2 regions of the Diaphorobacter nitroreducens genome follow, and region 2 is predicted to be linked to the other one. Evidence: riboswitches for the same ligand, from Rfam matches in the RefSeq annotation. Region 2 holds a riboswitch; the other holds the start of a gene.
What was found. Region 2 has a riboswitch for thiamine pyrophosphate ahead of thiC (phosphomethylpyrimidine synthase ThiC). Riboswitches for the same ligand answer to the same signal wherever they lie in the genome.
Positions count from the first base shown of each region.

Region 1: linked by a shared signal. The riboswitch ahead of BA022_RS03645 (FAD-dependent oxidoreductase) and the one ahead of thiC (phosphomethylpyrimidine synthase ThiC) in region 2 are both predicted to bind thiamine pyrophosphate.

Region 1 is NZ_CP016278.1:773,747-789,490, forward strand. Features, by position in the region: gene BA022_RS03620 (3-hydroxyacyl-CoA dehydrogenase) at 1-909, opposite strand, end outside; gene BA022_RS03625 (type IV pilus assembly protein FimV) at 986-3,019, shown strand; gene BA022_RS03630 (thiamine phosphate synthase) at 3,050-3,979, opposite strand; gene BA022_RS03635 (thiazole synthase) at 3,982-4,794, opposite strand; gene thiS (sulfur carrier protein ThiS) at 4,806-5,003, opposite strand; gene BA022_RS03645 (FAD-dependent oxidoreductase) at 5,000-6,124, opposite strand; TPP riboswitch at 6,185-6,307, opposite strand; gene thiD (bifunctional hydroxymethylpyrimidine kinase/phosphomethylpyrimidine kinase) at 6,417-7,268, shown strand; gene BA022_RS03655 (SH3 domain-containing protein) at 7,335-7,733, opposite strand; gene BA022_RS03660 (NAD(P)/FAD-dependent oxidoreductase) at 8,071-9,135, opposite strand; gene fdxA (ferredoxin FdxA) at 9,160-9,483, opposite strand; gene BA022_RS03670 (sulfate adenylyltransferase subunit 1) at 9,586-11,004, opposite strand; gene cysD (sulfate adenylyltransferase subunit CysD) at 11,004-11,936, opposite strand; gene BA022_RS03680 (phosphoadenosine phosphosulfate reductase domain-containing protein) at 11,998-12,639, opposite strand; gene BA022_RS03685 (DUF934 domain-containing protein) at 12,636-13,031, opposite strand; gene BA022_RS03690 (nitrite/sulfite reductase) at 13,057-14,844, opposite strand; gene mnmC (bifunctional tRNA (5-methylaminomethyl-2-thiouridine)(34)-methyltransferase MnmC2/FAD-dependent 5-carboxymethylaminomethyl-2-thiouridine(34) oxidoreductase MnmC1) at 14,999-15,744, opposite strand, start outside.
Region 2 is NZ_CP016278.1:3,827,158-3,842,901, reverse strand. Features, by position in the region: gene BA022_RS17960 (ribonuclease catalytic domain-containing protein) at 1-1,450, shown strand, start outside; gene BA022_RS17955 (energy transducer TonB) at 1,530-2,390, shown strand; gene aroE (shikimate dehydrogenase) at 2,390-3,238, shown strand; gene mtgA (monofunctional biosynthetic peptidoglycan transglycosylase) at 3,242-3,964, shown strand; gene ruvC (crossover junction endodeoxyribonuclease RuvC) at 4,044-4,604, shown strand; gene BA022_RS17935 (methyl-accepting chemotaxis protein) at 4,641-6,293, opposite strand; gene BA022_RS17930 (methyl-accepting chemotaxis protein) at 6,548-8,173, shown strand; gene thiC (phosphomethylpyrimidine synthase ThiC) at 8,225-10,069, opposite strand; TPP riboswitch at 10,171-10,280, opposite strand; gene BA022_RS19385 (hypothetical protein) at 10,314-10,490, opposite strand; gene lpxC (UDP-3-O-acyl-N-acetylglucosamine deacetylase) at 10,509-11,432, opposite strand; gene BA022_RS17915 (methyl-accepting chemotaxis protein) at 11,652-13,391, shown strand; gene ftsZ (cell division protein FtsZ) at 13,533-14,762, opposite strand; gene ftsA (cell division protein FtsA) at 14,925-15,744, opposite strand, start outside.

The DNA of each region.
Region 1 (15,744 bases), 1.0 Mb from region 2:
GCCCGATACCTCGGGCACCGGCGGCTCGACCGGCAGCTCGGGCGCACCGTCCACGTAGCGGTAAAAGCCCTCGCCGGACTTGCGACCCAGCAGGCCGCCGCTCAAGCGCTGCGCCGTGATCACGCTGGGGCGAAAGCGCGGCTCGTCGTAGTACTGGCGGTAGATCGACTCCATGACCGGGTGCGACACATCGAGCGCGGTGAGGTCCAGCAACTCGAAGGGGCCGAGCTTGAAGCCCACCTGGTCGCGCAGGATGCGGTCCACGGTGGCGAAATCGGCCACGCCCTCGCTCACGATGCGCAGCGCCTCGGTGCCGTAGCCCCGCCCTGCGTGGTTGACGATGAAGCCCGGCGTGTCCTGCGCCATCACCGGGGTGTGGCCCATGGCGCGCGCATAGCCGGCCAAGCGGGTGCAGACATGGGGGTCCGTGCGCAGGCCGGCCACGACCTCGACCACCTTCATCAGCGGCACCGGGTTGAAGAAGTGAAAGCCTGCCACGCGCTGCGGCCGCTGCAGCGGTGCGGCCACGGCGGTGATGGACAGCGATGACGTGTTGCTGGCCAGCACGGCTTCGGGCGAGACGATGGCTTCGAGCTGTTTGAGCAGTTCCTGCTTGGCATCCAGTCGCTCGACGATGGCTTCCACCACCAATTCGCAAGCCGCGAAGTCGTGCAGCGACGTGACGGGAACCAGCCGCTGCACCAGAGCCGGCAACAGGCTCTCGTCCAGCCGACCCTTGTCCACCAGACGCTGCCACTGCTGGTGGATGTGGGTGCGGGCGGCGTCGGCGGCGCCGCCATGGGTGTCGTAGAGGTAGACCATGCTGCCTGCCTGGGCGGCGATCTGCGCGATGCCGCGGCCCATGGCGCCAGTGCCCACGATGCCGATTGAAGTGAAGTCCGTTTGCATGGCGGCAATTATCTAGCGCTATCGGATGCGGCAGGGTTATGGCAAAATTTATAAACAAATTGAAACCACTGTGTTTATGCGTAACCTACTTGTCGGCGCCTGGATCTATGCCGCAGCGTTTGGGGCCAGCGCGCTTTCGCTTGGCGGCAGCCACGGCACAGTGGTTCTGGGGTCCACGATCGATCTCACCTTCGAGGTACGGCCCGATCCCGGCAAGACCGTCGCGTCTTCCTGCCTCGGGGCGCGGCTGGTCTTAGGCGCAACCACTGTCCCCGAAACGCGTGTGCATGTCACTCCCCTGGAAGGAGGCGCCATTCCGATGGTGCGCGTGCAGGCGCTCATTCCCGTGGATGAGCCGGTGCTGACTGCCACGCTCACCGCCGGCTGCGAAGGGCGTGTGTCGCGCACCTACACGTTCCTGGCAGACCCGCCCGGCACTGCACCCCCAGCGGCACGGCAGCCCATCGATCTGTCGCGCCTGGCGGTGCCCGCACCACGCGCTACGCCGCAAGTGCGGAATGCATTGGGCGGCGAGGGGGAGGACGCACGCACGGTCCGGCGGCCTCGTGCGCAGCCGCGTGTTCCCGCGGCGTCCACGCATGCCCCGGCCGAGCGGGCAGCTAAGACCGCCACGACGCTGCGCACCAGCGCCAAAGTCTCGCCGCCCGCGGCTGCGGCGGCTCCCTCCCGCCTGGTAATGGAACCCCTGGATTTGGGTCCTGACAATGTGTCCGCGCTGCAGCTCACGCGCGAGCCGCCCCAGATGTCGCCGCGCCCCAGCGAGGCCTTGCGTGCGGAGTCGGCCGCGTGGTGGCAGGCGCTGGACACTTCGACGGCCCAAACACAGCGGTTTGAAGAGCGGCTCAAGAGGCTCGAGGCTGATGCGGCCGCGCAGGGCCAGCTGGTGGAGCGCGAGCGCGCAACGGCGGCTGAGCTGCGCGAGCGCCTGGCGCAGGTGGAGTCGCAGGGGTTCCCCGCGACCGTGGTGTACATGCTCGCGGGGCTGCTGGTGCTCGCGCTGGTCTGCATTGCCTGGCTGCTGCGCCGCACGCGGCGCGAGGCGCTGCAGGCATGGCGTGACTCGGTGGCACTCAGCGGTGGCCTGCGGGACGGGGCCGTGGCCGCGGAAGGCCCTGACGGCAAGCTCCGGCTGCAGGTGGAGCCGGATGCGCGCGATGTCTGGCAGCCGACGGCGCCGCCGCCGCAAGGGCCGGACAGTGGGCCGCTTCCGCTCGCGCCTACCGCCGCGCCAGTGAGCGCCCCCGCGGCAGCTCCAGGCCCCGCGGTGGCGGCGCCGGCTGTGGAGCCCTTGCAGGCAAGGGCCCAGTCCGGTGTGCAGCCCGAGTCGCTGTTCGATCTGCAACAGCAGGCCGAATTTTTCACCTCGGTGGGCGAGCACGAGCAGGCGATCCATGTGCTGCGCCAATACATCGCGCAGCACGGTGAAGACTCGCCGCTGGCGCATCTCGAACTACTGCGCCTGTACCACCAACTGGGGCGAACCGACAGCTTCGACGGCCTGCGTGCGCAGGTCGAGGAGCGGTTCAACGTACGCGTGCCTCCATTTGCGCAGTTCCAGCAACTGGGCCGGAGCCTGGAAGAGCATCCCGAGGCGCTGGCACGGGTCGAGGCGGCGTGGTCCTCGCCCGAGGTGCTGGCCGTGCTGGAAGGCCTCTTATTTCACCGGGGACAGACGCAGGGCGAGGGGCCCTTCGACCTGGCGGCGCTGGACGATCTGCTGCTGCTGCTGTCCATCGCCCAGACCACGCCCGCACATTTGCGCGGTGCGCCGCCGCCCCGCGCGCGCACCACTCCGCGTGCCACGCCAGCGCTCCACCCGATGGGCGCGCAGGATGGGACGGGCCGGTCGCTGGACTCGATGGCGGCCGGCCTGGCGCTGCTGCCGGTGGATGACGGCTCGCCAGCATCCACTTGCGCCGCCGCGGTGGACGTGGACGTGTCCGGGCCGCCTCACATCACCCTCAGCGATCTGCCGCCCGTGCCCGTCACCCCGGCGCCCGCGCAAGGGCAGGCCGTGGGTTTTGGTATGGAAAACGACAAGCTGGAGTTGCGCTTCGAACTGGAGCAGTCGCAAAAGAACCGCTTCTGAAGCGCGAACGCCCCCCGTGCGCGGACGGGGCTATCGCCTGCCGGCGTCCATGGCCCGCATGAGCTGCGCCGCAGCGGTTTCCGGCTGATCGGCCGCCACCACGGCGCGCACCACGGCGATCGACCCCACTCCGGTGGCCAGCACTTGCGGGAACTGGGCCAGGCCAATGCCGCCGATGGCAACCAGCGGATAGCCGCGCATCAGCCGGGCATAGCCCGCCAGCCGCGCCACGCCCTGGGGCACTGTGGCCATTTTCTTGAGCGTGGTGGGGAACACCGCGCCCATGGCGATGTAGCTGGGGCTGGCCGCGTCGGCGCGCACCATCTCGGCGTAGCCATGCGTGCTCACGCCCAGGCGCACCTCGGACTCGCGCAGCGTGCGCAGCTCTTCGGGGCCCAGCGCATCCAGATCCTCCTGGCCCAGGTGCACGCCATAGGCCCCGGCCGCGATGGCCTGGCGCCAATGGTCGTTGATGAACAGCAGCGAAGCGGTGCCTTGCACGGCCTGCACTGCGGCGCGTACCTCGCGTGTGATGGCCGCAGGGTCGTCACTTTTGAAGCGCAGCTGCACCGTCGGCACGCCGGCCTGCGCCATGCGGCCCACCCATTGGGCATCGGGCAATACGGCGTAGAGACCCAGGTTCTGCGGGCAGGCTGCAAAGGGGTGCGCATGGGGGCGCGGCTGCAGTCCGAAGTCTGCGGGCTCGTCGGGCCACTGCGCCGGGTCGAAGCAGCCGGTACGCCGCGTCTGCGCAGCCCAGGCACGGGCCAGGCAGTCTGCGTCATGGGCGATGAAACCCAGGGCGCTGCAGGCCGCAAGGGCTGCGCGGTACACGGGGTCTTCCAGGGTTGTCGCCGGCATCGGCTGGGGCGGGAAGTCCGCAAACGCCGACGCATGGTGCTGGCGGATGGCTTGCTCCATGGCGGCTGCAGAAGGCAATGGCGCGGCGGCTTGCGGCATGCTCAGCCCTGCGTGTGGTGCCAGAACGGCGTGCCCAGCACGGGCGTGCTGGGTTGCGCCGCCTCCTGCGGCGTCATCGCGCCGGCCATGCGGGCGGCGCGGCCTGCGGCCACGGCATCGGCAAAGGCACCGGCCATTTGCACGGGGTCGGTCGCCAGGGCCACGGCCGTGTTGAGCAGTACGCCGTCGTAACCCCATTCCATCACCTGGCAGGCGTGGGACGGCAGGCCGAGGCCGGCGTCCACGAGCAGCGGCACGTCCAGGCGCTCGCGCAGCAGCTGCAGGCCATAGGGGTTCACCGGGCCGCGGCCCGTGCCGATGGGCGCCGCCCACGGCATGACGGCCTGGCAGCCCACGTCCACCAGGCGCTGGCACAGCACCAGGTCTTCAGTGCAGTAGGGCAGCACGTAGAAGCCTTCGCGGACCAGTTGCTCGGCTGCCTGCACCAGGTTCAGCGTATCGGGCTGCAGCGTGTAGTCGTCGCCGATCAGCTCCAGCTTGATCCAGGGGGTCTCGAAGACTTCACGCGCCATATGGGCGGTGGTGATGGCTTCCTGCAGGCTATGGCAGCCGGCGGTGTTGGGCAGCACCGGCACCTGCAGGCGCTTGAGCAGTTCCCAGAAGCTGCTGCCGGATTCGGCCGGGTTGCTGCCCTGGCGGCGCAGCGATGCGGTGAGCATCGCGGGCCGCGCGCGCTGCACGGCGGCCTCCAGCACGGCAGGGGACGGATAGCGCGCGGTGCCCAAAAGCAGGCGGCTCTGGAACGCCTGGCCGTAGAGCACCAGCGTGTCGGGGGAGGATGTAGGACTGTTCATGAGCAATGGTTTCAACCGCCGGTGACCGGCGCAATGATTTCGATCTGGTCGCCGGACTGCAGAGCGTGCGCGGCATAGCGGGCACTGGGGACGAACTGCAGGTTCACGGCCACGGCAAACGGGGGCTGGGGTGCCAGGTGGGCCACTGCGTCTGCGACGGTGGCGCCATCGGGCAGTTGCACGGCGTTTTGGTTGATGAATACGTTCATGTGTGCAGCGCAGCTTCGCGGTCGAGCTGCAGCGAGAGGTCGAATTCAGGGGCGAGCTCGGATTGTCCCGTGTTCAGCACCTGCATGACCACATCGAGCATGGCCGGCGCGATCATGAAGCCGTGGCGGTACAGACCGTTGACCTCCAGCACGCGATCCTGCACTACGCGCACGGCGGGCAGGTTGTCGGGCAGGGTGGGGCGGCAGTGGGTGGAGATCTCCAGGATACGCGCCTCGGCAAAGCCCGGATGTACGGCGTAGGCGGCGCTCAGCAGCTCCAGCGTGGAGCGTACGCTGGCGGGCGACATGTCGTCGGATTCGATCTCGGTCGCGCCGATGACGAACACGTGGTTCTCCTTCGGTGCGATGTAGATCGGGTAGCGGGGATGCACGATGCGCGTGGGGCGCTGCAGCGTCACGTCGGGCGCGTGCAGGCGTACCACCTCGCCGCGCAGCCCGCGCAGTTGCGGCCATTGCGCACGCGCGCCCAGGCCCCGGCAGTCCAGCACCCAGTCGGGCTGGCCGGCCTGGCCGGGAGTGAAGTCGGCCGGCTGGCGCGCGCTGCCCCAATGCGTGACCACGCCCAACTGGTCCATGGTGGCGGCCAGCGCGGCCAGGGCCTGGCGGTTGTCCAATTGGCCCTCGCCGGGTAGGTACAGGCCCTGGTGGAAGCGCTGTGCGGCCGTGGGCTCCAGTGCAACCACTCCAGCACTGTCCAGCGCCTGCATGCGCGGCAGCCCGGGCACCAGGCCTTGCGTCTGCTCGAACTTCAGGCGCATGCGCGCGGCTTCGGGTGCGTCCTGGCGGTGCCAAAGGATCAACGTGCCGTCATGTTGGAAGTACACCGGTGCGGCCAGCGGTGCCAGCAGCTCGGGCCAGCGCGCCAGCGAGTGCACGCCCATGCGCACCACGCCGGGCTCGGCCACGATGGATTCGGCCAGGGGGGCCACCATGGCGGCGGCCACGTAGGCTGCGGCGCCTTCGGCGGCACGGGTGCCTGCCTCGTGCACCTCAACGGCGTGGCCCTGGCGGGCGAGTTCGACGGCCAGCAGACGGCCCATGAGGCCCGCGCCCAGGATGGTGACGCGGGAGGAGGAGCGAAGGGTGGGGAAAGTGTGCATCGTGTCCGTGATGAAAGGCCAGGCCAAACAACCAAAGGACAAAACGGGAGCGCGCGGCGCGCCGATGCTGTTGAAACTCCCCACGCCAGCATGACCTGGATCGGGTGCTTAGGGTATTTCTCAGTCGCCTGCCGCTTTCGTCAACACGTTCTTAGTGCGGCGGGGACACCCCTGTTTCGTCCGTGGCCGGCATTACAGCACAGGGGTGTTGCCCCTGTTGTTGACGTGGCGCAGGCTCTGGCGTTGCCGCGGCTGCGTTGAATGCGCTGCGGCTTGGCCGATAATTTTTGCCATGAACCAAGAGACACAGACGCCCGGCGGTGGCCGGCGCTATGCGCGCGTGTTGACCATCGCGGGCTCGGACAGCGGCGGCGGCGCGGGCATTCAGGCCGACCTGAAGACCTTCAGCGCCCTGGGCTGCTACGGCATGACCGCGATCACCGCCATCACCGCGCAGAACACGCGCGGCGTGACGGGTATCCACGGCATTCCGCCCGAGATGCTGCGCGCACAGATCGACGCCGTGGTCGAGGACATCGGCGTGGACGCGGTGAAGATCGGCATGCTGCATTCGCCTGAGGTGGTGCAGGTGGTGGCCGACGCGATTCTTCGCCATGGCTTGCCCAACGTGGTGCTGGACCCGGTGATGGTCGCCACCAGCGGCGACCGGCTGATTGCCGAGGAGACCGTGGGCACGCTGGTGCGCGCGCTGTTCCCGCTGGCCGCCGTGGTCACCCCCAACCTGGACGAGGCCGGCTGGCTGCTGGGCCGCGCCATTGCCGACGAAAGCGCGCTGGACGCGGCCGCCACCGACCTGCTGGCGCTGGGCGCGCGCGCGGTGCTGCTCAAGGGCGGGCATCTGCCGGGCGACCGGGTGGTGGATGTGCTGGCCCTGCCTGGCGACGAGCGCCACCGCCTGGAAGCTGCGCGCATCGTCACGCACAACGGCCACGGCACAGGCTGCACCTTGTCGTCGGCGATCGCTGCGCACCTCGCATTGGGCCAGCCGCTGGCGCAGGCGGTGCGGTTGGCCCGCCAGTACATTCTGGGCGCGATCGCTGCCGGGGCCGGTGTGCGCACCGGTCACGGCCACGGGCCGCTCAACCATGGCTATGCGCCGGTGGCGCAGCGTGTGATCGAGTAACGGGCGGCTGAGGGAGCGCCGGGCACCGCGCGCGCACAGGCCCACACCGCCGCGGCACCCGAAATATCACCAGCCCCAGGTCAGGCGTCGGGCCACCCAGCCCTTTTGCCCGTCTTCGCGCTGCACCCGGGCCCAGCTGCCCGACTGGCCCAGGCTGCGCACCACCTCATGCTGCTGCAGCTTGCCCACGGTCTTGTGCTGCTGGCCGGGGCCGGCGCGCAGGTTGGCGACGCGTGCCGTCACCACGCGGTGCGGCGTCTTGCTGGTCAGCGGCGCATACACCCAGCCGAGCGGCTCCTCGAAATCCCGCACTTGGAGCCACCGGCCCTTGCGCTGCTGCACCTGCAGCGGATAGCCCCGGCCCAGCTCCCACAGCGTCGCCGAGCGGGTGCTGGGTTTCTCGCGCACATTGACCGCATTGCCCTTGATGCTGACGAACTCGCGCGCCTGCACGCCGGCGGGCATGAGCAGGGGCAGGGCCAGCGCGGCGGCGGCCAGGGCTTTGGACAGGATGCGATGCGGCAGGGGCAGTGCGAAGGGCACGGGGTGATCTCCTTGGAGTTGGAACTGAGGGATGACAACCCCCAGGTGGAGGGCCGCCCGCGTGCGAAGTTCCGGCCGTTTCAGGCGCGAACCGATGGCCGAAACGTCAATTGCTATGGAAAATAGAGCTGCCAACGCTCTGTAAAAGCCATTCTTAGACAGATTTCTCTTTGGAAACAAGGCAGAACGCGCGCTGCAAGCTCCTGCTTCAATAGCGCCCGGCGCATTGCCGCAGGGCGCGCCGCGCCGTCGCCGCAGGTCAGCGGGCCGCGGCGACGCCCAGCCGGGCTTGCAGCCGTTCGCTGCTGGTGGTGTATTCCAGGGGCAGCTTGTGGCCCGCTTGCCGTTCGGCCTCGGCGAAGGCGGCGAGGGTGGCTTCGTGGAAGCCGCACAGGATCAGCTTGCGCTTGCCGGGGTAGGTGTTGATGTCGCCGACGGCGTAGATGCCGGGGACGCTGGTGGCGAAAGTGGCCGTGTCCACGGTCATCTGCTTGCGGTCCATGGCCAGGCCCCAGTCGGCGATGGGCCCCAGGCGGGGAGAGATGCCCAGGTAGGCCAGCAACAGGTCCAGCGGCTGGCGCTGTGGCTGGCCTTGCGGGTCCAGCAGGGCCAGCGCATGCAGGGTGCCGTCGGGCGCGGTCTCCACGCCCGTGATCTGGCCGATCACGACCTGGATGCGGCCCGCCTCGCGCAGTGCCTGCAGTTGCGCCAGCAGCGCGGGCGCGGCCTGGAAGGCATCGCGCCGGTGCAGCAGCAGCACCTGCGCGGCAGCGTCCACGCAGTCCAGCGCCGCCTGCACGGCCGCCTCGTCGCCGCCATGTACCACCACGCGCTTGCCGGTCGCGGCACGGGTGGCCGTGGCGGCGTCAGGGTGGTAGAGCAACTGGCCGGGGGCCAGCGCCTCCACCCCCTCGGCCTTGATGGCGCGCGGCACGAAGGCGCCCACGCCCGCGGCGATGAAGACGCTGCGTGCCAGCAGCGCGGTGCCGGCGGTGGTGGTGAGCAGAATACGTCCTTCGGCCTGCACGGCCAGCGTGTGGACCTGCTGGCCCAAGTGCAGCGTGGGGGCGAAAGGGGCGATCTGCCGCTGCAGCAGTTCCACGAGCCCCTGGCCCGTGCACACAGGGATGCCGGGAATGTCGTAGATGGGTTTGTCGGGATACAGCTCGGCGCACTGGCCGCCCACATGGGGCAGCGCATCAACCAGGTGCGCCGCGATGCCCTGCAGCCCGAGCTGGAAGACCTGGAACAGCCCCACTGGCCCGGCGCCGATCACCACGGCGTCCGCGGCCTGGGGCGTCGGGCTGCTGGGGGATGGGTGCATGCGGGCGTGGCGGGAGCGCGGGAGTCAGCGCTCCAGCTGGTCCAGCTTGCCGGGCTTGCCGTTCCAGTCGTCAGCGTCGGGCAGCGCTGCCTTGCGCTTGGTGATGCTCTTGAACTTGGGCGTCAGCTCGGCGTTGATCTTGATGAAGGCCAGCTGGTCGCTGGGCAGGTCTTCCTCGGCAAAGATGGCGTTGGCCGGGCATTCGGGGATGCACACGGCGCAGTCGATGCACTCGTCGGGGTCGATCACGAGGAAGTTGGGACCTTCGCGGAAGCAGTCCACGGGGCACACATCCACGCAATCGGTGTATTTGCACTTGATGCAGTTTTCGGTGACGACGTGAGTCATGAGTAGTTGTGTTCTGGTATGGGGTTAGCCCGCGATTTTAGGCCGACCGCCGCCTCAGCAGGCCAGCCAACCATGCCTGAGGCGCGGAAACCTTAACGTTGATCAAGCTTTTGGGGCCGGTGCGTTCACCAGCACGGCGCCCGCCGTCTTGTGGCTGGCGGTGTCGACCAGGATGAGCGAACCGAGCACGCGGCTGCGCGCGAACGGCGCCGCGGGCAGGGGTTCCTGCAGCAGCAGCTCCACATGGCCGATGGCATTGGGCTCCAGCTGGGTGGCGTCTTCCTCGGCCAGGGTGTTGATGTCCAGGCGGTGGACCACGCGGCGCACCTTGACCTTGACCCAGCGGTGGCCATGCAGCGCCCAGTACACGCGGCCCGCCACCAGCGGCTCGTCGTCCATCCACGCGACGGTGGCGGTGATCTCGCGCTGGCCGGGCCATGCGGGCACGGCGGCGGGGGTGTCGAAGTCGTCCTCGGCCGCGGCAGCGGGTGCGGCAGCGGGTGCGGGTGCGGGTGCGGGTGCGGGCGCAGCCACGATCCAGTCGCCGCGCGAAACGTCCACCTCGCGGTCGAGGGTGATGCCCGCGCTCTGGCCCGCGGCCACGCCGGTGGCGCGGCGCGCATGGTCCAGCACCTGCGCCACCTGCGCCAGCTGGCCGCTGGGGAAGATGGCGACCTGCGCACCCGGCTGCACGCGGCCCGTGCCCACCCGGCCCCAGAACACGCGGCGCCCCTGCGAAGTGTCGGACGAGGAAGAAAATTTCTCCACCCACTGCACCGGGAAGGCCAGGGGCAGGCCGGCGTCGGGCGGGGTGTTGGGCAGCCGCTCCAGGATCTGCAGCAGGCTCGGGCCTGCGTAGTCGCACCAGCCGGGCTTGGCCTCTACCACGTTCCAGCCCTTGAGCGCCGACACCGGCACCACGCCCGCCACCGCGATGCCCGCGTGTCGGGCGAACTGCTCCAGCGCGGCACGGATGTGACGGTAGGCGAGCTGTGGGTCGGCCACGGCGTCGAGCTTGTTCACGGCAAACACCAGCGAATGCACACGCAGCAGGTGCACCAGCAGGCTGTGGCGGCGTGTTTGCGGCAGCAGCGTGAGTTGCGGGTTCTGCCAATCCAGCTTGGTGGCGTCCACCAGCACCACGGCGGCGTCGGCCTGGGAGGCGGCGGTGACCATGTTGCGCGTGTACTGTTCGTGGCCGGGCGCGTCGCCGATGATGAACTTGCGCGCCTCGGTGGCGAAGTAGCGGTAGGCCACGTCGATGGTGATGCCCTGCTCGCGCTCGGCACTGAGGCCGTCGGTCAGCAGCGCCAGGTCGGTCTCTCCGCCGCGCTGCACCCCGGCCAAGTGGTCCTGCAGCACGGCGCGGCTGTCCACCAGCAGGCGGCCGATCAGCGTGCTCTTGCCATCGTCCACGCTGCCGCAGGTGATGAAGCGCAGCGCGGAAATGTGATCATTTGTGCCGCCAGCGCTTTCTGGTTGTGCGCTGGAAGCTATTGAATTGATAGTGGCGGTGGTCATCAGAAATACCCGTCTTTCTTGCGCTTTTCCATCGAGGCGTCGCTGGTCTTGTCGTCCATGCGCGTGGCGCCGCGCTCGCTGACCTCGGCGGCCAGGGTCTCGATCACGATTTCGCCTGCCGTGGCGGCCGGGCTTTCCACCGGGCAGGTGCAGGTGATGTCGCCCACGGTGCGAAAGCGCACGGTGCGCGTCTGCACCGCTTCGCCGTCCTTCGGGGGCGTGAGCGGCGTGACGGGCACCAGCAGGCCGCGGCGCTCCACCACTTCACGCGGGTGGGCGTAGTACAGCGATGGCAGGGCGATCTGCTCGCGCTCGATGTACTGCCACACGTCCAGCTCGGTCCAGTTGCTGATGGGGAACACGCGGAAATGCTCGCCGGGGGCCAGGCGGGTGTTGAACAGCGTCCACAGCTCGGGGCGCTGCGCCTTGGGCTGCCATTGGCCGAAGCTGTCGCGGTGGGAAAAGATGCGCTCCTTGGCGCGCGCCTTCTCCTCGTCCCGGCGCGCACCGCCGATCAAGGCATCGAAGCGGAACTCCTCAATCGCTTCGAGCAGCGTGACGGACTGGTGCACGTTGCGCGATTCGCCGGGGTGTGCCAGGCGCACGGTGCCGCGCGCCATCGAATCCTCGACGCTGCGCACGATGAGTTCGGCGCCCAGTTCCTTCGCGCGGAAGTCGCGGAAGTCGGTCACCTCGGGGAAGTTGTGCCCCGTGTCGATCATCAGCAGCGGGTAGGGAATGCGGCCCGCGCCGAAGGCCTTCTCGGCGCACTTGAGCATGACCAGCGAGTCCTTGCCGCCCGAGAACAGCAGGGCGGGGCGCTCGAAGGCCGCGGCCACCTCGCGCAGGATGAAGATGGTTTCTTCTTCCAGCGCGTCCAGGTGGCGGTTGCTGAGCTGGTTGAGCACTTGGGAGTCAACACGGGCGTTCATTCGATGTTCCAGTCAAATCTGGCTCCAGCGCTTGTGGGGCAAGCGCAGGCAGCTATCGTTTTTAGTGGGCCAGGTGCAGGCCGCATTCGCGGTTGTCTTCGCCCTTGGTGGGGTCCACGTAGTCAAAGTTGTTGGGCAGGCCGTGCTGCTGGCAGTACTCGTGCAGCTGTTTGGACGACCAGTGCAATAGCGGCGCGACCTTGATCAGGCCGTCGGGGTTGATGCTCACGGGCTCCATCTGCGCGCGCACGGCGGTGTCGGTGGCGCGCAGCGCGGTGAACCACACCCGGGGTGCCGTTTCGCGCAGGGCGCGGGCGAAGGGTTCGAGCTTCACCTCTTCGGTGAACGCGGCGTGGCGCGGGTCGTCCAGCGCGGGCGTCGGGCCTTCGACGGCCTCGCGGTGGGCGCGCGAGCGGCGCGGCAGGTAGATCTTCAGGTTGAGCCCCAGCTGCTTCGTCACCGCGTCGGCAAAGCGGTAGGTGGCCTCGGTGTTGTAGCCGTTGTCCATCCAGACCACGGGCACGCCCGGCTGCACGCGGGTGACCAGGTGCAGGATCACGGCCTCGAACGGGCGGAAGTTGGTGGTGACGATGGGCGTCTGGCCCAGGCCCAGCGCCCAGGCCACCAGGGCGGCGGCATCGTGGCCGTGCTCGGCGTTGACGCGGGCGAGTTCGGCGGCGTTGACCGCCGTGGTGGCGCTCATGCGGCCTCCCGGGCGAACAGCGGGCGCGGCTCCAGCACGTCGCCCTGGTAGAAGGCGGCATAGCGCGCGAACTGGCGTTCGGCCGCGGCCGGGTCCACGCCGGGCGCCAGCACCGCGCTGCTGAAGCCGCTGCGGTGCATGTGCACCAGTTGGTCGATCAGCACGTCGCCCGTGGCGCGGATATCGCCCGCAAAGCGGTAGCGACGGCGCAGCAGCAGGGCCTGGCTGTAGGCACGGCCGTCGGTGAACTTGGGGAACTGCAGCTCGATGCGCTGCACGCCCTCCAGCGCGCCTTCGGCGGCCAGCGCGGCCAGGTCGGCGTCGTTGGTGATCTGCAGGGTTTTGAGGTCGTCAGCGCCCAGGGACAAAGCGCCAGCAGCTATGATTTTCATAGTGTTCGAGATCTTTCGGATGGGGTCAGGCCACGGCTTCTTCGGCCGCCTTGGGATGGCGCGCGCCGTTGGCGGCGGCCTTGAAGGGGTCCTGGCCCACGCGGCGCAGGGTGTCGATGAACAGCTCGTTGCCCTTGCGCAGCGCGCGGTAGGTGTCCAGCAGCGCCTCGATCACGTCGGGCACTTCGGCGGCCGAGAACGACGGGCCGACCACCTTGCCGCCGATGGCCGGGCCGGACAGCTGCGTACCGTCGGAGCCGCCCAGCGTGATCTGGTACCACTCCTTGCCGTCCTTGTCCACGCCCAGGATGCCGATGTGGCCGCTGTGGTGGTGGCCGCAGCTGTTGATGCAGCCGCTCATGTGCAGGTCGATGGGGCCGATGTCGAACAGTTCGTCCAAATCCTGGTAGCGCTCGGTGATCGCCGCGGCGATGGGCAGTGAACGCGCGTTGGCCAGTGAGCAGAAGTCGCCGCCCGGGCAGGCGATCATGTCCGTCAGCATGCCGATATTGGGCTGCGCCAGGCCCAGCTTGCGTGCGGCGTCGTACAGCGCGGGCAGGTCGGCTTCGTGCACCCAGGGCAGCAGCAGGTTCTGCTCGTGCGTCAGGCGCGCCTCGCCGGCGCTGAATTGGTCGGCCAGCTGGGCCAGGGCGTCCAGCGTGTCGCCGTCGGCATCGCCGGGCGCAAAGCCCACGCGCTTGAACGACAGTGTCACCGCCTTCAGGCCGGCCATGCGGTGGCCGCGCACGTTCTGCTGCAGCCAGCGCTGGTACAGCTGGCCGGAGGTGTTCACGCCATGCGGGCGGCCGGCAGGCCGCAGCGGTGGCACGACGAAATGGCCGGTCACGCGGTCCAGCTCTGCCTGGGTGATGGTGTGGGGGGCGCCGTCCTGCTCCAGGATGGCGCGGTATTCGGCCTCCACCGCGTCGATGAACTGCTGGCCTTCGCTCTTGACCAGGATCTTGATGCGCGCCTTCCACTTGTTGTCGCGGCGGCCGTAGCTGTTGTACACGCGCACGATGGCTTCGATGTAGTTCAGCAGCTGGTCCCACGGCAGAAATTCACGCACCACGGTGCCGATGACGGGCGTGCGCCCCATGCCGCCGCCCACCTTGACGGCAAAGCCCACCTCGCCGGCCGCGTTCTTCAGCGCCTGCAGGCCGATGTCATACCAGCCGGTGGCGGCACGGTCTTCCGCGGCGCCGTTGAAGGCGATCTTGAACTTGCGCGGCAGGTAGGTGAACTCGGGGTGCAGCGAGCTCCACTGGCGCGTGATCTCGGCGAACGGCCGGGTGTCCACGATCTCGTCTTCGGCGATGCCGGCGTAGGCCTCGCAGGTGATGTTGCGGATGTCGTTGCCGCTGGTCTGGATGCCGTGCATGTGCACGCTGGCCAGCAGGTCCATCACGTCGGCCGCGCGGGTGATGGGAATCCAGTTGAACTGCACGTTGGTGCGCGTGGTGAAGTGGCCGTAGCCGTAGCGCAGCGGGGGCGCGGCCAGTGTCAGGCCCGGCTGGGCGGCCTGCAGCTGGTCCTGCGTGGCCTGGGCATGGGCCAGCAGCTCGGGCGTGGGGCGGTCGTATTCGCGGGCGATGTGGGCCAGCATGCGCAGCTGAGCGCTGTTGATGTCGCCATAGGGCACGGCGATGCGGGCCATGGGCGCGTAGCGCTGGATGTACCAGCCGTTTTGCAGGCGCAGGGGCAGCAGTTGCTCGTCGGTCAACTCGCCGCGCTGCCAGCGTTCGAGCTGATCGCGGAATTGCTGGGCGCGCAGGTGGACGAACTGGCGGTCGAATTCGGTGTACTGGTACATGGCAGGGCCGTGGGCGTTTCAACACAGGTGCCGCCGGGCCCCGAATGGCGCCCGCAGCATCGATGGGCGCACTTTAAAAGTCTGTCTTATAAAGACAAACTATTTTTTAATGCTTCATATATTCCGTTATTTGTATATGAAATGCATGTCGGGTTCACTGTGGCTCATACCCTAGCCAGCGCTCGCTGCTCAACGCACGCGCCAGAGGGGCGTCCAGCGGCAGGGGCTCACTGTGCAGCCGCGCGGCGATCAGTTCGCCGCACAGCAATGACAGCGTGAGCCCGCGCGCGCCCATGGCAGTGCACAGCCACAGGCCGGGTTGGCGCACCGAGTCCACCGGCCCCACGATGGGGCGGCGGTCCAGCGCGCCGCAGCGCACGGCCGCCCAGGTGCGCACGGGGCCGTCCGGCGTGGTGGCAGCCTGGGTGAAGGCGGCGTCCATGGCAGTGCCCAGGGGGGGCAGCAGCGCGTGCAGTTTGGCCTGGTTGGTGGCCAAGCCCTTGGCGTGGTCGTCAGGGCTGGGGGGCAGGGCGGTCTTCAGGCGCTCGAACGTGGAGCCCAGCACCCAGCCTGCGCCGTCCTGCAGCGGCACACGGGGCACCAGGTTGCCGTTGCCATTGAGCGGCTGGGGCGGCCAGGGAGCGCCCGCGGGGGCCTGGGCATGCAGGCCCCAGGCCAACTGGCCGCGCAGCGGATTCATGGGCCAATGCGCGTGCGTGAGCGGGCCGGTGTGGTGCCCGGCGCAAACCACGGCAAGTTCCGCCTCGGCCAGTACGTGCCCTTCGGCGTCCAGTGCCTGCCAGAGGGGCTGGCCGTCGACGGTGGTGCGGCGCAACTCCGCCACCGCCGCGCTGCCGCGCCAGCGGATGGCCGGGTCGTTCAGCAGGTGGGCGATGAGCT
Region 2 (15,744 bases):
GCAGGCCTATTCCATCGACGATTCGGCCACCACCGAGATCGACGACGCCCTGTCGGTACAGGGCCTGGGCACCGGCACCGTGACGCTGGGCATCCACATTGCCGCGCCGGGCCTGGCGATCCAACCCGGGGGCGACCTGGACAAGCTGGGGCGCACGCGCCTGTCCACCGTCTACATGCCGGGCTACAAGATCACCATGCTGCCCGACGAGGTGGTGCAGATCTACACGCTGGACGAGGGCCGCGCCAACCCGGCCGTGTCGCTGTATGTGACGATCGACGAGGCCACGCTGGCCATCACCGCCACCGAGACGCGCCTGGAGCGCGTGCCCGTAACGGTGAACCTGCGCCACGACCAGCTGGACCACATCGTGACGGAAGAGTGGTTGGCCGACCCAACCATTCAACATGAAAACACGCCACAGGCCTTGCTGGATCTGCGCGAGCAGCTCTCCTTTTTGCACCGACTGGCCAAGCAGCTCAAGGCCCAGCGCGAAGTCGTGCGCGGCAAGCCCGAAACCTTCAACCGCCCCGACTACACCTTCCGGCTGAGCGCCGCCCGGCCGCCCGAAGGCGCGAACGCCCCCGCGGGGGGCAGCGCAGCCAGCGAAGCGGCAAGCGTGGGGGCCCACAAGCCCCGCAACGACGGCGCCGAGCCCAACGGCAGCGAAACGGTGGACATCACCACCCGCAAGCGCGGCGCGCCGCTGGACCTGATCGTGGCCGAGGCCGCCATCGTCGCCAACAGCACCTGGGGCAACATGCTGGCCGAGCACGGCGTGCCCGGCATCTACCGCAGCCAGGCCAGCCTGGCGCCGGGGGTCAAGGTGCGCATGTCCACGAAGGCGCTGCCGCACGCCGGCATCGGCGTGAAGAGCTACGCCTGGGCCACCTCGCCGCTGCGCCGCTACGTGGACCTGGTGAACCAGTGGCAGATCATTGCCTGCGCGCGCCACGGCAAGACAGCTGCACTGGCCGCACCGTTCAAGCCCAAGGACGCGGAGCTGTTCTCCATCATCAGCAGCTTCGATGCCGCCTACAGCGCCTACAACGGCTACCAGGCCGGCATGGAGCGCTTCTGGACGCTCAAGTACCTGCAGCAGAACCAGATCACCGAGCTGGACGCCACCGTGTTCAAGGAAGGGCCGAACGGCAGCTTCCTGGTGCGCGCCGACACCCTGCCACTGGTGCTGCCCGTGCTGGGCGCGCAGCAACTGCCGCGCGGCGCACGCGTGCGCGTCAAGCTCGGCGAGATCGACGAGATCACGCTGGACGTGGCGGGCACCCTGGTGGCGCGCCTGGACGACCCGCTGGATGCCAGCGACGACGGCCCGGTGGACGAGGACGAGGGCGACGAGGAGGCCGTGGCCGGCCCGATCGCCATCGCGGTCGATGTCAACGAGGCCGAGGGCGAGGGCGCCGGCGGCACCGCTGATAATCGGGCGCCGTGACAACCGCTCCCTTGCTCCACCGCCATGCAGCGCGCCGCCCTACAGGGGCGCCGCGGCCTGCAGTGATGGCGGCCCGACGATGAAAATCTCCACCCTGCTTCAACGCCTGACGACGCTGCAGATCGCGCTGGGCGTCTCCATCGCCGTGCATGCCGCACTGCTCACGGTGCGCTTCGTGGACCCCGAGAGCTTCAACCGCGTGTTCCAGGACACGCCGCTGGAGGTGATCCTGGTCAACGCGCAGTCCAACGAGCGCCCCGACAAGGCGCAGGCCATCGCGCAGGCGTCGCTGGCCGGTGGCGGCGAGGCCGCCAAGGGACGCGCCACCAGCCCCCTGCCCTACTCGGCCCTCACCACGATCGGCGACGACCTGGAAGAAGCCCAGCGCAAGATGGACCAAATGCTGGAGCAGCAGACCCAGATGCTGGCCCAGCTGCGCAAGCAGCTCGCCGTGCTGCCCGAGCCCGACCCGCGCAAGCCCAGCCAGAGCACCGACAGCCAGGCCCAGGACGAAAAGCGCCGCCAGCTGGTGAAGCTGCTGGCCGAGATCGAAAAGCGCATCAACGAGGAAAACGCCCGCCCGCGCAAGCGCTACATCAGCCCCGCCACGCGCGAGGAGGTGTATGCCGTGTACTACGACGCGCTGCGCCGCAAGGTCGAGGACAAGGGCACGCAGAACTTCCCCGAGCAGGGCGGCAAGAAGCTCTACGGCGAGCTGATCATGATCCTGACCGTGAACCATGACGGCCGCGTGCTGGCCACCGAGGTGGTGCAGGGCTCGGGCAACCGCCTGCTGGACCGCCGCGCCGAGGCCATCGCCCGCGCCGCGGGGCCCTTTGGCCACTTCGGCCCGGCGATGCGCGCCAAGGCCGATCAGATCGCCGTGGTCTCGCGCTTCAAGTTCACGCGCGACCAGACCCTGGAAACCGACCTGCGCTGATGACCGCCGCCGCCGACCTCTACTGCGTGATGGGCAACCCCATCGCCCATAGCCGCTCGCCGTGGATCCACGCGCGCTTTGCCCAACTGACGGGCCAGTCGCTGCACTACGAGCGCCGCCTGGTTCCACTGGACGGCTTCGCCCAGGCGCTGCAGAGCTTCGCCGCCGAAGGCGGGCGCGGCTGCAACATCACCGTGCCGTTCAAGCTGGAGGCCGCGCAGCTGGCCACCACGCGCAGCGAGCGCGTGCAGTTGGCCGGCGCGGCCAATACCCTCGTGTTCGACGGCGGCAACATCCATGCCGACAACACCGACGGCCTGGGTCTGGTGGCCGACATCACGCAAGGCGCGGGCGTTCCACTCGCCGGGCGCGACGTGTTGCTGGTGGGCGCGGGCGGCGCGGCCGCCGGCGTGCTGGGCCCGCTGCTGCGGCAGCAACCCCGGCGCATCGCCGTCGTGAACCGCACGCCCGCGCGCGCCCAGGCACTGGTGGACAGCCACGCCGCGCTCGCAGCGCTACAAAAAACAGAGCTACTGGCGCTGGACATGCAAGCGCCAGGGGCCGATTTCGATGTGATCATCAACGCCACGGCCAGCAGCCTGGAAGGCGGCCCGGTGCCCGTGCCCGCCAGCGTGCTGCGCCCCGGCAGCCTGGCCTACGACATGATGTACGGCCCGGCGGCGCAGCCCTTTCTGGACTGGGCCACGGCCCACGGCGCCACCGCGCGCGACGGGCTGGGCATGCTGGTGGAGCAGGCGGCCGAAGCGTTCCTGCTCTGGCGCGGCGTGCGCCCGCCGTCGGCCCCGGTGCTGCAGGAGCTGCGCGCGGCCATCGCCGCGGGGGCCTGAGGCATGCGGGGCGCACTGCGCTGGTGCATGCTGGTGCTGCTGGCACTGCTGGCGCTGCAGCTGTTCTTCGTGGCGCGCATCGCGGCCATGGCGGTGATCGACCCGGAATCCACCACCCTCCAGCGGTCCGAGGCCTGGGCGCAATGGTCCCAAGACAGCGGCGTGCGCTGGCGCCAGCAATGGGTGCCGTACGCACAGATATCCGACCACCTCAAGCGCGCGGTGGTCGCATCGGAGGACGACAACTTCGTCAACCACGACGGCGTGGACTGGGATGCCATCGAAAAGGCCTGGGAGCGCAATGCGCGCATCGAGGCGCAGCTGGCCGCCCGGCCGTCGGCCACAGGGCGCGCGCCCAAGATCCGCGGCGGCTCCACCATCACCCAGCAACTGGCCAAGAACCTGCTGCTGTCGGGCGAGCGCAACCTGGTGCGCAAGGGGCAGGAATTCGTGCTCACCCTGGCGCTGGAGCAGCTCCTGCCCAAGCAGCGCATCCTGGAGATCTACCTGAACAACGTGGAATGGGGGGCAGGCGTGTTCGGCGCCGAGGCCGCCGCGCAGCGCTACTTCGGCAAGAGCGCACGCCAGCTCACCGCGCCCGAGGCCGCGCGCCTGGCCGTGATGCTGCCGGCGCCCAAACGCTTCGAGAAGGCGCCCGGCTCGGCCTACCTGGCCGGGCGCACGCGCGCGCTGCTGGCGCGCATGGGGCGCAGCGAGTTGCCCTGAACCACGTGTCATTTATACAAGCAATATCGGCCTCCAGGCCAATAGCAGCAAGCGCGAACAGCTATAAATTTAATAGTCCATGAGAATCCTTGGCATCGACCCCGGACTGCAGACCACGGGCTTCGGCGTGGTGGACGTGGACGGCCATCGCCTGCGCTACGTGGCCAGCGGCACCATCCGCACCACGGGGCGCGCCACGGGCCTCGCGCTGGGGGATCTGCCGGGCCGGCTCAAGGTGCTGTTCGACGGCGTGAGCGAGGTGGCCGCGCGCTACCAGCCCAGCACGGCGGCGGTGGAAATCATCTTCGTCAACGTCAACCCGCAGTCCACGCTGCTGTTGGGCCAGGCGCGCGGCGCGGCGCTCACCGCGCTGGTGAATGCCAATCTGCCCGTGGCCGAATACACCGCGCTGCAGATGAAGAAGGCCGTGGTAGGCCACGGCCGCGCGGCCAAGTCGCAGGTGCAGGAGATGGTGCGCCGTCTGCTGGAGTTGCCCGGCCTGCCGGGCACCGACGCCGCCGACGCCCTGGGCCTGGCCATCACCCACGCGCATGCCGGCGCGGCCATGGCCCGCGTGGGCGAGGTCGCGCAGCTCACGCGGCGCCAGCACGCCATGTACAAGGCCGGGCGCAGTTACTGAACGACTGAACGCGGCCCTTGCCTCTGGGGCCTTTCCCTACGCAGCAAGCGCGGGCAAGCCAACGTCCTTCTCCGCCATTTCCCGCGCGGCGGTTGCGCGCGCCAACGCCACGGCCCCCGGCTGCGGCGCGCTGCCCTGCAGCTTGAAGCGGCTGACCGCCTCGGTCAGTCGGCCGGCCTGGTCGCGCAGCGACTGCGACGCGGCTGCGGACTCTTCCACCAGCGCGGCGTTCTGCTGCGTCATCTGATCCAGGTGGCTGACCGATTGGCCTACCTGGCCAATGCTGCCCGCCTGCTCGGCGGCCGCGCTGGTGATCTCGGCCACGATGTCGGAAACCCGGCGCACGCTGGCCACGATCTCGGTCATGGTCTCGCCCGCCTGCGCCACCAGGCGCGAGCCGCCCTCCACCCGCTCGACAGAGGCGCCGATCAGCGCCTTGATTTCCTTGGCGGCGTCGGCGCTACGTTGCGCCAGGCTGCGCACCTCGCTGGCCACGACGGCGAAGCCCCGGCCCTGTTCGCCGGCGCGCGCGGCCTCCACGGCGGCATTGAGTGCCAGGATGTTGGTCTGGAACGCGATGGAGTCGATCACGCCCGTGATGTCGCCGATGCGCCGCGAGCTGTCGGAAATCTCGCCCATGGTCTGCACCACCTTCGCAACCACCGCGCCGCCGCGCACCGCCACCTCGGCCGCGTTGGCCGCCAGCCCGCTGGCCTGGCGGGACGATTCGGCACTGTGCTGCACCGTGCCGGTGAGCAACTCCATGGACGAGGCGGTCTGCTGCAGGCTGGCGGCGGTCTGCTCGGTGCGCTGGCTCAGGTCCTGGTTGCCCAGGGCTATCTCGTCACTGGCCGTGGCGATGCTGCCCGCAGCCTGCTGCACCTGGCCCACCAGGGTGCGCAGCGCATCCTGCATGCGGCCCATGGCAGCGACGAGGCTGCCGATCTCGTCACGTTGGCGGGACTGCACCGCATGCGACAGGTCGCCCGCGGCAATACGCTCGGCCAGCGCGCGCGCCTGCTCCAGCGATTGCGTGATGGAACGCACGCTGAACAACGTCAGCGGCACCAGCACCGCCAACCCCAACAGCACGGCTGCAGCAATCAGCGTGGACATGGTGGCGGTGCGCTGGTCCAGGGCGGCGCGCGCCTCTTCCATGTGGCCGCGCGCCTGCGTGGCCAGGCTGGCCAGCAGGGCATCGGTGGTGTCCATGTGGGCCTTGAAACGTTCGGCATACGCCCCCGCGCCCGCGCCGTCGAGCAGGGCACGCTCGATCTGGTCGAAGATCGGCACGAGCCCGCCTTCGTACTGCCCGACCTCGGCCAGCGCCTTGTCCAGTGCACCCGTGAATTCCGCGTTGCCGGCCTGCACCTCGCGCACCTGCGCCATGCTCTTGCGCAGCGCATCCAACTGGCGGCTCCAGCCCTCACGCAGCGCCTGTACCTCCACGGCGTTGTTGAAGTTGATGATGATGTCCTTCTCGGCACGGCGCAGGTGCCCCAAGCCGGTGCGAAGTTCGGCCATGTCGGTGAGCGTTTGCACCTGCCGCGCAAACAGCTCTTGCAGCGTGCTGCGCGAGCGGTCGAGCGCAACGTAGCCCAGAGCGCCCACTGCAGTCAGCAGGACCAGGGAAAAAGTCGTGGCGAAATACAGCCGCGCGCGAATGGAAAGCTGCCCCAGAACCCTCATGGCATTCCTTTGCTGAACATGATGACCGGCGTGTGCAAGTTCCACGCCATGGCAGAGATACCGCCTCGTGGGCGGACCGGAATGCAACTGTATGTTGCAAGCGCTCCATTCCATGGCAGGGTATTCACGGCCCCGTTGTCTCTGGAGAGACGGGGCTTAGGCAGCGCGGCAAGGCATGGTCGGAAAACATATTGTCACAATCTTTGTCCATAGTGCGGTTCGGCCCTAGGGCTTTGGTCACCCCGAACACGCGCATGTCCTTCTCTTCTTCCCCTACCCGCTCTCTTTCCATCGGCCCGCTGGGTCGCCGGCTGCTGGGCCTGTTCATGACGGTGCTGGCGCTGAGTCTGGTCGGCTCGGCCATCGGCGTGTGGTCGCTGCGGCACATCGGCCAGTCGACGGACGATATGGTTCAGCACAGCGTGGCCAACGAACGACTGGTAGCCGACGCCTATCGGCTGCAGGCCATCAATGCCGAGCGCTACAAGGCCGTGGCCTTGAGTTCAGAACCCGAGGTGGGGCAAGCCATCGGCGCCGACATTGCCGCTACGCAGCAGCAGTACGACAGGCTGGTAGCCACCCTGGCACAGCGGCTGGCCGGCACAGCCGACGAGGAACTGCTGTCCCGCGTGAAGGCGCGGGCCGCCGACTTCCACGAGGCCCAGGCCGCACTGGTGCAGGCACGCGACTTCGGCCTCACGTCACGCATTCAGCAGGTGTATGGCGAGCGCTTCCTGCCCGCGTCCCAGGCATTGCTGGGGTCGCTGGAGGCGCTCACGCAGTCGCAGCGCCAGTCCATCGACACGGCCGCCCTGGCCGTGGGCGGCTGGAGCCTGCGGGCGCGCTGGTCGCTGCTGGCGTTCGGCAGCCTGTCCCTGGTGATGGGCACCCTGCTCGCGCTGTGGCTGGTGCGCAGCATCACGCGGCCCATTGCACTGGCCAGCGACACCGCGCAGCGTGTTGCGGGGCTGGACCTGCGCCAGGACATCGTGGGCCACGACCGGGATGAAACCGGGCACATGCTGACGTCCCTGTCGGTCATGCAGTCCGCGCTACGCAGCCTGGCGGGACAGGTGAGCACCTCCGTGCACAGCCTGCACACGGCTTCGTCCGAGATGGCCAACGGCAACGCCCACCTGTCCACCCGCACCGAGGAGGCCGCAGCCAGCCTGCAGGAAACGGCCGCCGCGCTGGAGCATGTGACACGCGCCGTTCAACAATCGGCCGAGACCGCCGAGCATGCCGAGGCACGCGCCGCACAGGCGGCAGCCACCGCGCACGAAGGCAGCAACGTGGTGACGCGCATGGAGCAGACCATGCAGCAAGTGGCCCACAGCGCGCACCAGATCGGCGACATCACGGGCATGATCGACTCGATCGCGTTCCAGACCAACATCCTGGCGTTGAACGCCGCGGTGGAAGCCGCACGTGCCGGCGAACAGGGCCGCGGTTTCGCGGTAGTGGCCAGCGAAGTGCGCAGCCTGGCGAACCGCTCGGCCGAGGCCGCGCGCGAGATCAAGGCATTGATCCAGGCGTCCGTGCAGCAGGTGGATGCCGGCGCCACCCTGGCCGCTGATGCGGGGCGGACCATGGAGCAGGTGGTAGCGGCCATCCAGGACGCCGCACGCACGATGGCCGACATACGCTCCAGCCACCATGCGCAGCAGCAGGACATCCTCTCCATCCACTCGGCCCTGTCCCGGCTGGACCAGATGACCCAGCAGAACGCTGCCCTCGTGGAAGAGTCCGCGGCCGCCACCGAGAGCTTGCGCGGCCAGGCCCATGAGCTGGCGGCGCAGGTCAGCCGCTTCCGCCTGCCGGGTGAACTGGCGCACGCACTGCCGTCGCCCATGCCCACCCGGCTGCTGGCCGCGGCCTGATACGGCCACTTGGAGCCGGCCTGGCATGACAGGCCGGCGGCTTTGCGTGGGTCAGTCGGCGCGGTGGATGGGCACGTAGAGCTCGCCGCCCGTGCGGTTGAACTCCTCTGCCTTGGACTGCAGGCCCTGTTGGGCGAATTCGCGCACTTCCTGCGTGATCTTCATCGAGCAGAACTTCGGCCCGCACATGGAGCAGAAGTGCGCTACCTTGGCGCTGTCCTTGGGCAGGGTCTCGTCGTGGTACTCCTTGGCCGTATCGGGGTCCAGGCCCAGGTTGAACTGGTCCTGCCAGCGGAAGTCGAACCGCGCCTGGCTCAGCGCGTCGTCGCGCGCACGGGCACCCGGATGCCCCTTGGCGACGTCGGCCGCGTGGGCCGCGATCTTGTAGGCAATGATGCCCTGCTTGACATCGTCGCGGTCGGGCAGGCCCAGGTGCTCCTTGGGCGTCACGTAGCACAGCATGGCCGTGCCCATCCAGCCGATCATGGCGGCACCGATGGCGCTGGCGATGTGGTCGTAGCCGGGGGCGATGTCGATGGTCAGCGGGCCCAGGGTGTAGAACGGCGCCTCGTGGCAGGTCTTGAGCTGCTCCGTCATGTTGGCCTGGATCATGTGCATGGGCACGTGGCCGGGGCCTTCGATCATGGTCTGCACGTCGTGCTTCCAGGCAATCTGCGTCAGCTCGCCCAGCGTGTGCAGCTCGGCAAACTGGGCTTCGTCGTTGGCGTCCGAGGCGCAGCCCGGACGCAGGCCGTCGCCCAGGCTGAACGACACGTCGTACGCCTTCATGATGTCGCAAATGTCCTCAAAGTGCGTGTAGAGGAAGCTCTCCTTGTGGTGCGCCATGCACCACTTGGCCATGATGGAGCCGCCACGCGACACGATGCCCGTGCGGCGCGCGGCGGTGAGCTGGATGTAGGCCAGGCGCACGCCCGCGTGGATGGTGAAATAGTCCACGCCCTGCTCGGCCTGCTCGATCAGCGTGTCGCGGAAGATCTCCCAGGTCAGGTCCTCGGCAATGCCGCCGACCTTTTCCAGCGCCTGGTAGATAGGCACCGTGCCGATGGGCACGGGCGAGTTGCGCACGATCCAGTCGCGCGTGGTGTGTATGTTCTTGCCGGTGGACAGGTCCATCACGTTGTCGGCGCCCCAGCGGATGGCCCAGACGAGCTTCTCCACCTCTTCCTCGATGCTCGACGTGACGGCGGAGTTGCCGATGTTGGCGTTGATCTTCACCTTGAAGTTGCGCCCGATGGCCATGGGCTCCACTTCGGGGTGGTTGATGTTGGCGGGAATGATGGCGCGGCCACGGGCGACCTCGTCGCGCACGAACTCGGGCGTGATGATTTTCGGAATGCTCGCACCCAGTGGGTTGCCGGCCAGGCGCTGCTCACGTGCGGCGTCCTGCATGTACTGCTGCATCCACTCACGGCGACCGTTCTCGCGCAAGGCCACGTATTCCATCTCGGGAGTGACGATGCCCTTCTTCGCGTAGTGCATCTGCGTGACGTTGGCGCCGATCCTGGCGCGCAGCGGCTGGCGCTGCAGCGCCGCAGCCTCGGCGCGCAGCTGGGCCAGTCGGTCGCCATCCTCGGCCTTCTGGCCGTCGTCCAGCGCCTTGCGCACGCGACCCTCATAGCCCTCGGTGTCACCGCGCGCGGCAATCCATTCGCCCCGCACGCTCGCCAGGCCCTTGCGCACGTCGATCTGCACGGCAGGATCGGTATAGGGGCCGGACGTGTCGTACACGCTCACCACTTCGCCGTTGGTGAGCTGAATGTCGCGCACCGGCACGCGCAGCCCGGGCTGGCTGCCGGCGAGGTAGGACTTGGTGGAAGCGGGAAAGGGTTCGCGCGTGAGCGCAAGCAGGCTGGCGAACTTGTCGGGGGCATTCATGGCGGGCAGCTCCTTCATCGGTGGGATGGATGGAAGTGCTCCGCTATCGATCGGATGGACGGACGGAGCACGACCCTTCTTGCGGGTGTACCCGTTCCCCCCTATCCAACTGCAGCTCTTCTTACGCTGGTATGAACCAGATCAAGTTCGCGGTTCCGGCGGTCAGGTCCGCCATCTCAGCACGCCGTTACGTGCACCCCGGAGCGGGGCCGAGTATAGGCGACTTGACCGCCAGCAAGGCGCCTTACAGCAGACGCTCGAGGATCAGCACCAGGAAGAACATGGACGCCGCGATGACGGTCCATTTGACGATGACCAGTCCAAAACGCTTGTAGCGCTGCTGTCCCGTAGCGGCGAAAAAGGCAAACGACACGCCGGCAGCCAGCAGCAGCAGAAGGACAGCCCATCGGAAGATCAACATGCGCGCGTCCCTCGTCCGTTACCAGGCACGCACCGGCTGTGTGAAACCTGCGGGCGCCTGGCGCTCATTCTCGAAGGTCACGATCTCCCACGCATCCTCATGGGCCAACAGTTCGCGCAACAGCAGATTGTTCATGGCGTGGCCCGAGCGGAAGGCACTATAGGCCGCCAGCAGAGGCTTGCCCACGAGGTACAGGTCGCCCATGGCATCGAGGATCTTGTGGCGGGCGAACTCGGCGTCGTAGCGCAGGCCATCGGCGTTGAGCACCTTGTAGTCGTCCATGACGATGGCGTTGTCCAGCCCGCCACCCAGCGCCAGGCCACTGGAGCGCAGCATCTCTACGTCCTTCGTGAAGCCGAAGGTGCGGGCGCGCGCAATGTCGCGCGCGTAGTTGCCTTCGCCCAGATCGAACTCCACGCTCTGTCCCGTGGAGTCCACGGCGGGGTGGGCGAAGTCGATGTCGAAGCGCAGCTTGAAACCATGGTACGGCTCCAGCCGCGCCCACTTGAGCTGCTGGCCCGTGCCTTCACGCACTTCCACGGGGCGCTTGACCCGTATGAAGCGCTTGGGCGCATTCTGCAACTCCACCCCCGCGCTTTGCAGCAGGAACACGAAGGAAGCAGACGATCCGTCGAGGATCGGCACCTCCTCCGCCGTGATGTCGATGTAGAGGTTGTCCAGCCCCAGCCCTGCGCAGGCCGACATGAGGTGCTCCACGGTATGCACCTTCGCACCACCAGCGCCAATGGTCGAGGCCATGCGCGTATCCACGACGGCCGTGGCGGTAATGGGAATATCCACCGGCTCCGGCAGATCCACGCGGCGGAACACGATCCCCGTGTCCGGCTGTGCCGGGCGCAACGTCAACTCGACCCGCTGGCCGCTGTGCAGGCCTACGCCCACGGCGCGGGTCAGGGTCTTGATGGTACGTTGCTGAAGCATCCGCCGATTTTAGGCCGCCAGACACGGGCCGGCAGTACCCCTTTTCTATGACGTTGATAGCAGCGAAACGTTCTGCCGCCTGCGCTGCGCGTCGATCTGCAGAAGCTCTCACATAGGACAACGAGCGCGTCGCCGAACAAAATTGGAACAAATGCGATAATTATGTTAATAAATGTTTACAAAACTCGCCATTTTGGCGAATTTCGGAGAAGCCCCCCCATGACCAAGCTCAGCCTCAAGATGAAGATTCTTGCCATGCTGGGAACGGCGCTGCTCGCGCTGATCGTGATGTCTACCCTGTCGTTGCTGCAGGAGCGCAAGCTCATCATCGACGCCCGCAAGGAAACCCTGACCACCGCCGTGCAGACGGCGCACAGCATCGTCGCCGCTTACAAGGAAGCGGCCGACAAGGGCGCGATGAGCGTAGCGGACGCGCAGAAGGCCGCCAAGGAAGCCCTGCGCCTGTCGCGCTACGGCGGCGCGGAAGGCAAGACCGAGTATTTCTACATCTGGACCATGGACAGCCGCGGCGTGATGCATCCCATCAAGCCCGAGTGGGAAGGCCAGGACATGGCCGGCAAGCTCAAGGACGGCGATGGCAACGACCTGCTCAAACAGATCACGGACGCACTGCAGCGCAGCAAGGATGGCAAGGCGTATGTCTCTGCCAGGTTCATGCGCCCTGGCGAGCAGACGCTCGCACCCAAGCTGCAATACGCCGTGCGCATCGATGGATGGAACTGGATGGTGGGCTCCGGCCTGTACACCGACGATATCGATGCCGCAGTGCACCAGGCGCTGCTGACCGACCTGCTGGTGGTCGCGCTCGTCACCCTTGCCGTGGGAGTGGTCGGTTTTGCGGTGTTCCGCTCGGTGGTGCGCCAGATCGGCGGCGAACCTGCCCACGCCATGAGCGTCATGTCGGAAGTCGCGCAGGGCCATCTGGACACCGCTATCCCTCCCGCGCCCGCGGGATCGCTGATGGATGGACTGTCGCAGATGGTGGCCTCGCTGCGCCGCCTCGTGGTCGAGGTGCGCAGCGCCTCAGACAGCATTGCCACCGCGGCCAGCGAGATCGCGCAGGGCAACAACGACCTGGCCCATCGCACCGAGGACACGGCCAGCAACCTGCAGGCCACGGCCAGCAGCATGGAAGAGCTCTCCAGCACGGTGCGCCAGACCTCCGACGCCACCCAGACCGCCAACCAACTGGCCGCATCGGCCGCGCAGGTGGCGGCACGCGGCGGGGACGTGGTATCCCAGGTGGTGAGCACCATGGAAGGCATCAACGCCAGCAGCGGCAAGATCAGCGACATCATCGGCGTGATCGACGGTATCGCCTTCCAGACCAACATCCTGGCGCTCAACGCTGCCGTGGAGGCCGCACGCGCCGGCGAACAAGGCCGGGGCTTTGCCGTGGTGGCCGGAGAAGTCCGCACGCTCGCGCAGCGCAGTGCGCAAGCCGCCAAGGAGATCAAGGCGTTGATCAACGATTCGGTGGAAAAGGTCCGCTCCGGCACGACACTGGTGGACAGCGCCGGCAGCACCATGACCGAGATCGTCAGCAGCGTTCAGCGGGTGACGGACATCATTGGCGAAGTGCGCGCCGCCACCTCCGAGCAAAGCCAGGGCATTGCCCAGGTCAGCACCGCCATGCACCAGCTTGACCAGATGACGCAGCAGAACTCCGCGCTGGTGGAGGAATCCACCGCCGCGGCGGCCAGCCTGCGCGAGCAGGCCATGAAGCTGACGGACGTGGTGGCGCTGTTCCGCGTGCAGGCAGGCGAGGTACAGCGGCCCCGCCCCGCCACGGCAACCACGCGTGCTGCACCCCCCGCGGCGCGCCCGGCCGCAAGCGCACCTCGCGCTTTGTCCACTCCCGCGGCACCCGCGCTACAGGCCAAGCCCGCCAAGGCGCCCGGCGCCGGCCCGGACGACGGCGACTGGGAGTCGTTCTGACGCCTATCCGAGCGGCGCCCGCAGGCGCCTGCGCGCGCCGTGTAGCGCACGTCATGCGGATGAGCGACCACACATGAAAAAGCCGCTGGCACGCCAGCGGCTTTTTCATTCAGGCACCTTGGTCGTGGCGCCGGTGGAGCTTCAGTCCGCCTGCTTGCGCAGGAAGGCCGGAATCTCCAGTTCATCCATGCCGCCCGAAGACAGCGCATCCACGCGCGCCGTGGCCACGGAACGGTTGGTGCGCCAGACGCTCGGCACGGCCATGCTGCCGTAGTCGGCCTGGGCCGCACCGCCCACCATGCCGGCGGAAACTCCGACCGCTGCGCCGGCCATGGGCATCTGGTACGCCACGTTGTCCGTGCCGGTGCGCAGGCTGCCCTGCACCACCTGCATGGGCTGGCGGCGCGCGTTCTGGCGCGACAGGCCCGTGGCCACCACGGTCACGCGGATCTCGTCACCCAGCGTGTCGTCGTATGCCGCACCGAAGATCACATGCGCGTCCGGCGAGGCGTAGGCGTTGATGGTGTTCATTGCCAGCCGCGATTCGGCCAGCTTGAGGCTGCCCTTGCTGGCCGTGACCAGCACCAGCACGCCCTTGGCGCCCGACAGGTCGATACCTTCGAGCAGCGGGCAGGCGATGGCCTGCTCGGCTGCAATGCGCGCGCGATCCGGGCCGCTGGCCGTGGCCGTGCCCATCATCGCCTTGCCGGGCTCGCCCATCACGGTGCGCACGTCCTCGAAGTCCACGTTCACCTGGCCGTACTCATTGATGATCTCGGCGATACCGCCGACCGCGTTCTTGAGCACATCGTTGGCGTGCGCGAAGGCTTCTTCCTGGGTGATGTCATCGCCCAGCACCTCCAGCAGCTTCTCGTTGAGCACGACGATCAGCGAGTCGACGTTGGCTTCGAGCTCGGCCAGTCCATCGTCGGCGTTCTTCATGCGGCGCCCGCCCTCCCAGTCGAAGGGCTTGGTGACCACGCCCACCGTGAGGATGCCCATCTCCTTGGCCACGCGCGCGATCACGGGCGCAGCGCCCGTGCCCGTGCCGCCGCCCATGCCGGCGGTAATGAACAGCATGTGCGAGCCCTGGATGGCCTGGCGGATGTCCTCCTGCGCAGCCTCGGCGGCCTCGCGGCCCTTGTCGGGCTTGCTGCCCGCGCCCAAGCCGCTTGCGCCCAGTTGGATGGTGCGATGCGCCGTGCTGCGGGTGAGCGCCTGCGCGTCGGTGTTGGCCGTGACGAACTCCACGCCCTGCACGTTGCGCGAGATCATGTGCTCGACGGCGTTGCCGCCGCCCCCGCCGACACCGATCACCTTGATCTGCGTGCCCTGGTTGAACTCTTCGGACTCGATCATTTCGATGGTCATGATGGTGCTCCTGAAACTTGGGTTGTGATTTGCAATTGCCGTAGGTTGGTGTTTGTTAGGGGACGGTCATTGCCGTCGGGCGGAGGCGCGGTACTTCGCCATCGCCCGCGGCGCCGCGGCGGCGGACTGGCGCGTGCCATCCAGAGCGGGGGGAAGGTCATGTCAGAAGTTCCCCACGATGAAGTCCTTGAACCGGCCAAATGCGGTCTTCACCGACCCGCTCTTGGCTGCCACCTTGAAGCCGCGCAGGCGCGCCAGGCGCGCCTCTTCCAGCAGGCCCATGACGGTAGCGGCGCGCGGCTGGGCAATCATGTCGGCCAGCGCGCTGGAGTACTTCGGGATGCCGCGGCGCACGGGCTTGAGGAAGATGTCCTCGCCCAGCTCCACCATGCCCGGCATGACGGAGCTGCCGCCCGTGATCACGATGCCCGAGGACAGCACCTCCTCATAGCCGGACTCGCGGATCACCTGCTGCACCAGCGAGAAGATCTCCTCCACGCGCGGTTCGATCACACCCGCCAGCGCCTGCTTGGACAGCATGCGCGGGCTGCGGTCGCCCAGGCCCGGCACCTCGACCTGCGCCTCAGGGTCGGCGAGCAACTGCTTGGCGTAGCCGCTCTCCACCTTGATGTCCTCGGCGTCCTTGGTGGGTGTGCGCAGCGCCATCGCGATATCGCTGGTGATCAGGTCGCCCGCGATCGGGATCACCGCCGTGTGGCGGATCGCCCCCCCGGTGAAGATGGCCACATCGGTGGTGCCCGCGCCAATGTCCACCACGGCCACGCCCAGTTCGCGCTCGTCATCGGTAAGGACGGCCTGGCTGCTCGCCAGCGGGTTCAGCATCAGCTGCTCCACTTCCAGGCCGCAGCGGCGCACGCACTTGATGATGTTCTCGGCCGCGCTCTGCGCGCCGGTCACGATGTGGATCTTGGCCTCCAGGCGGATGCCGCTCATGCCGATGGGCTCTTTGACATCCTGCCCG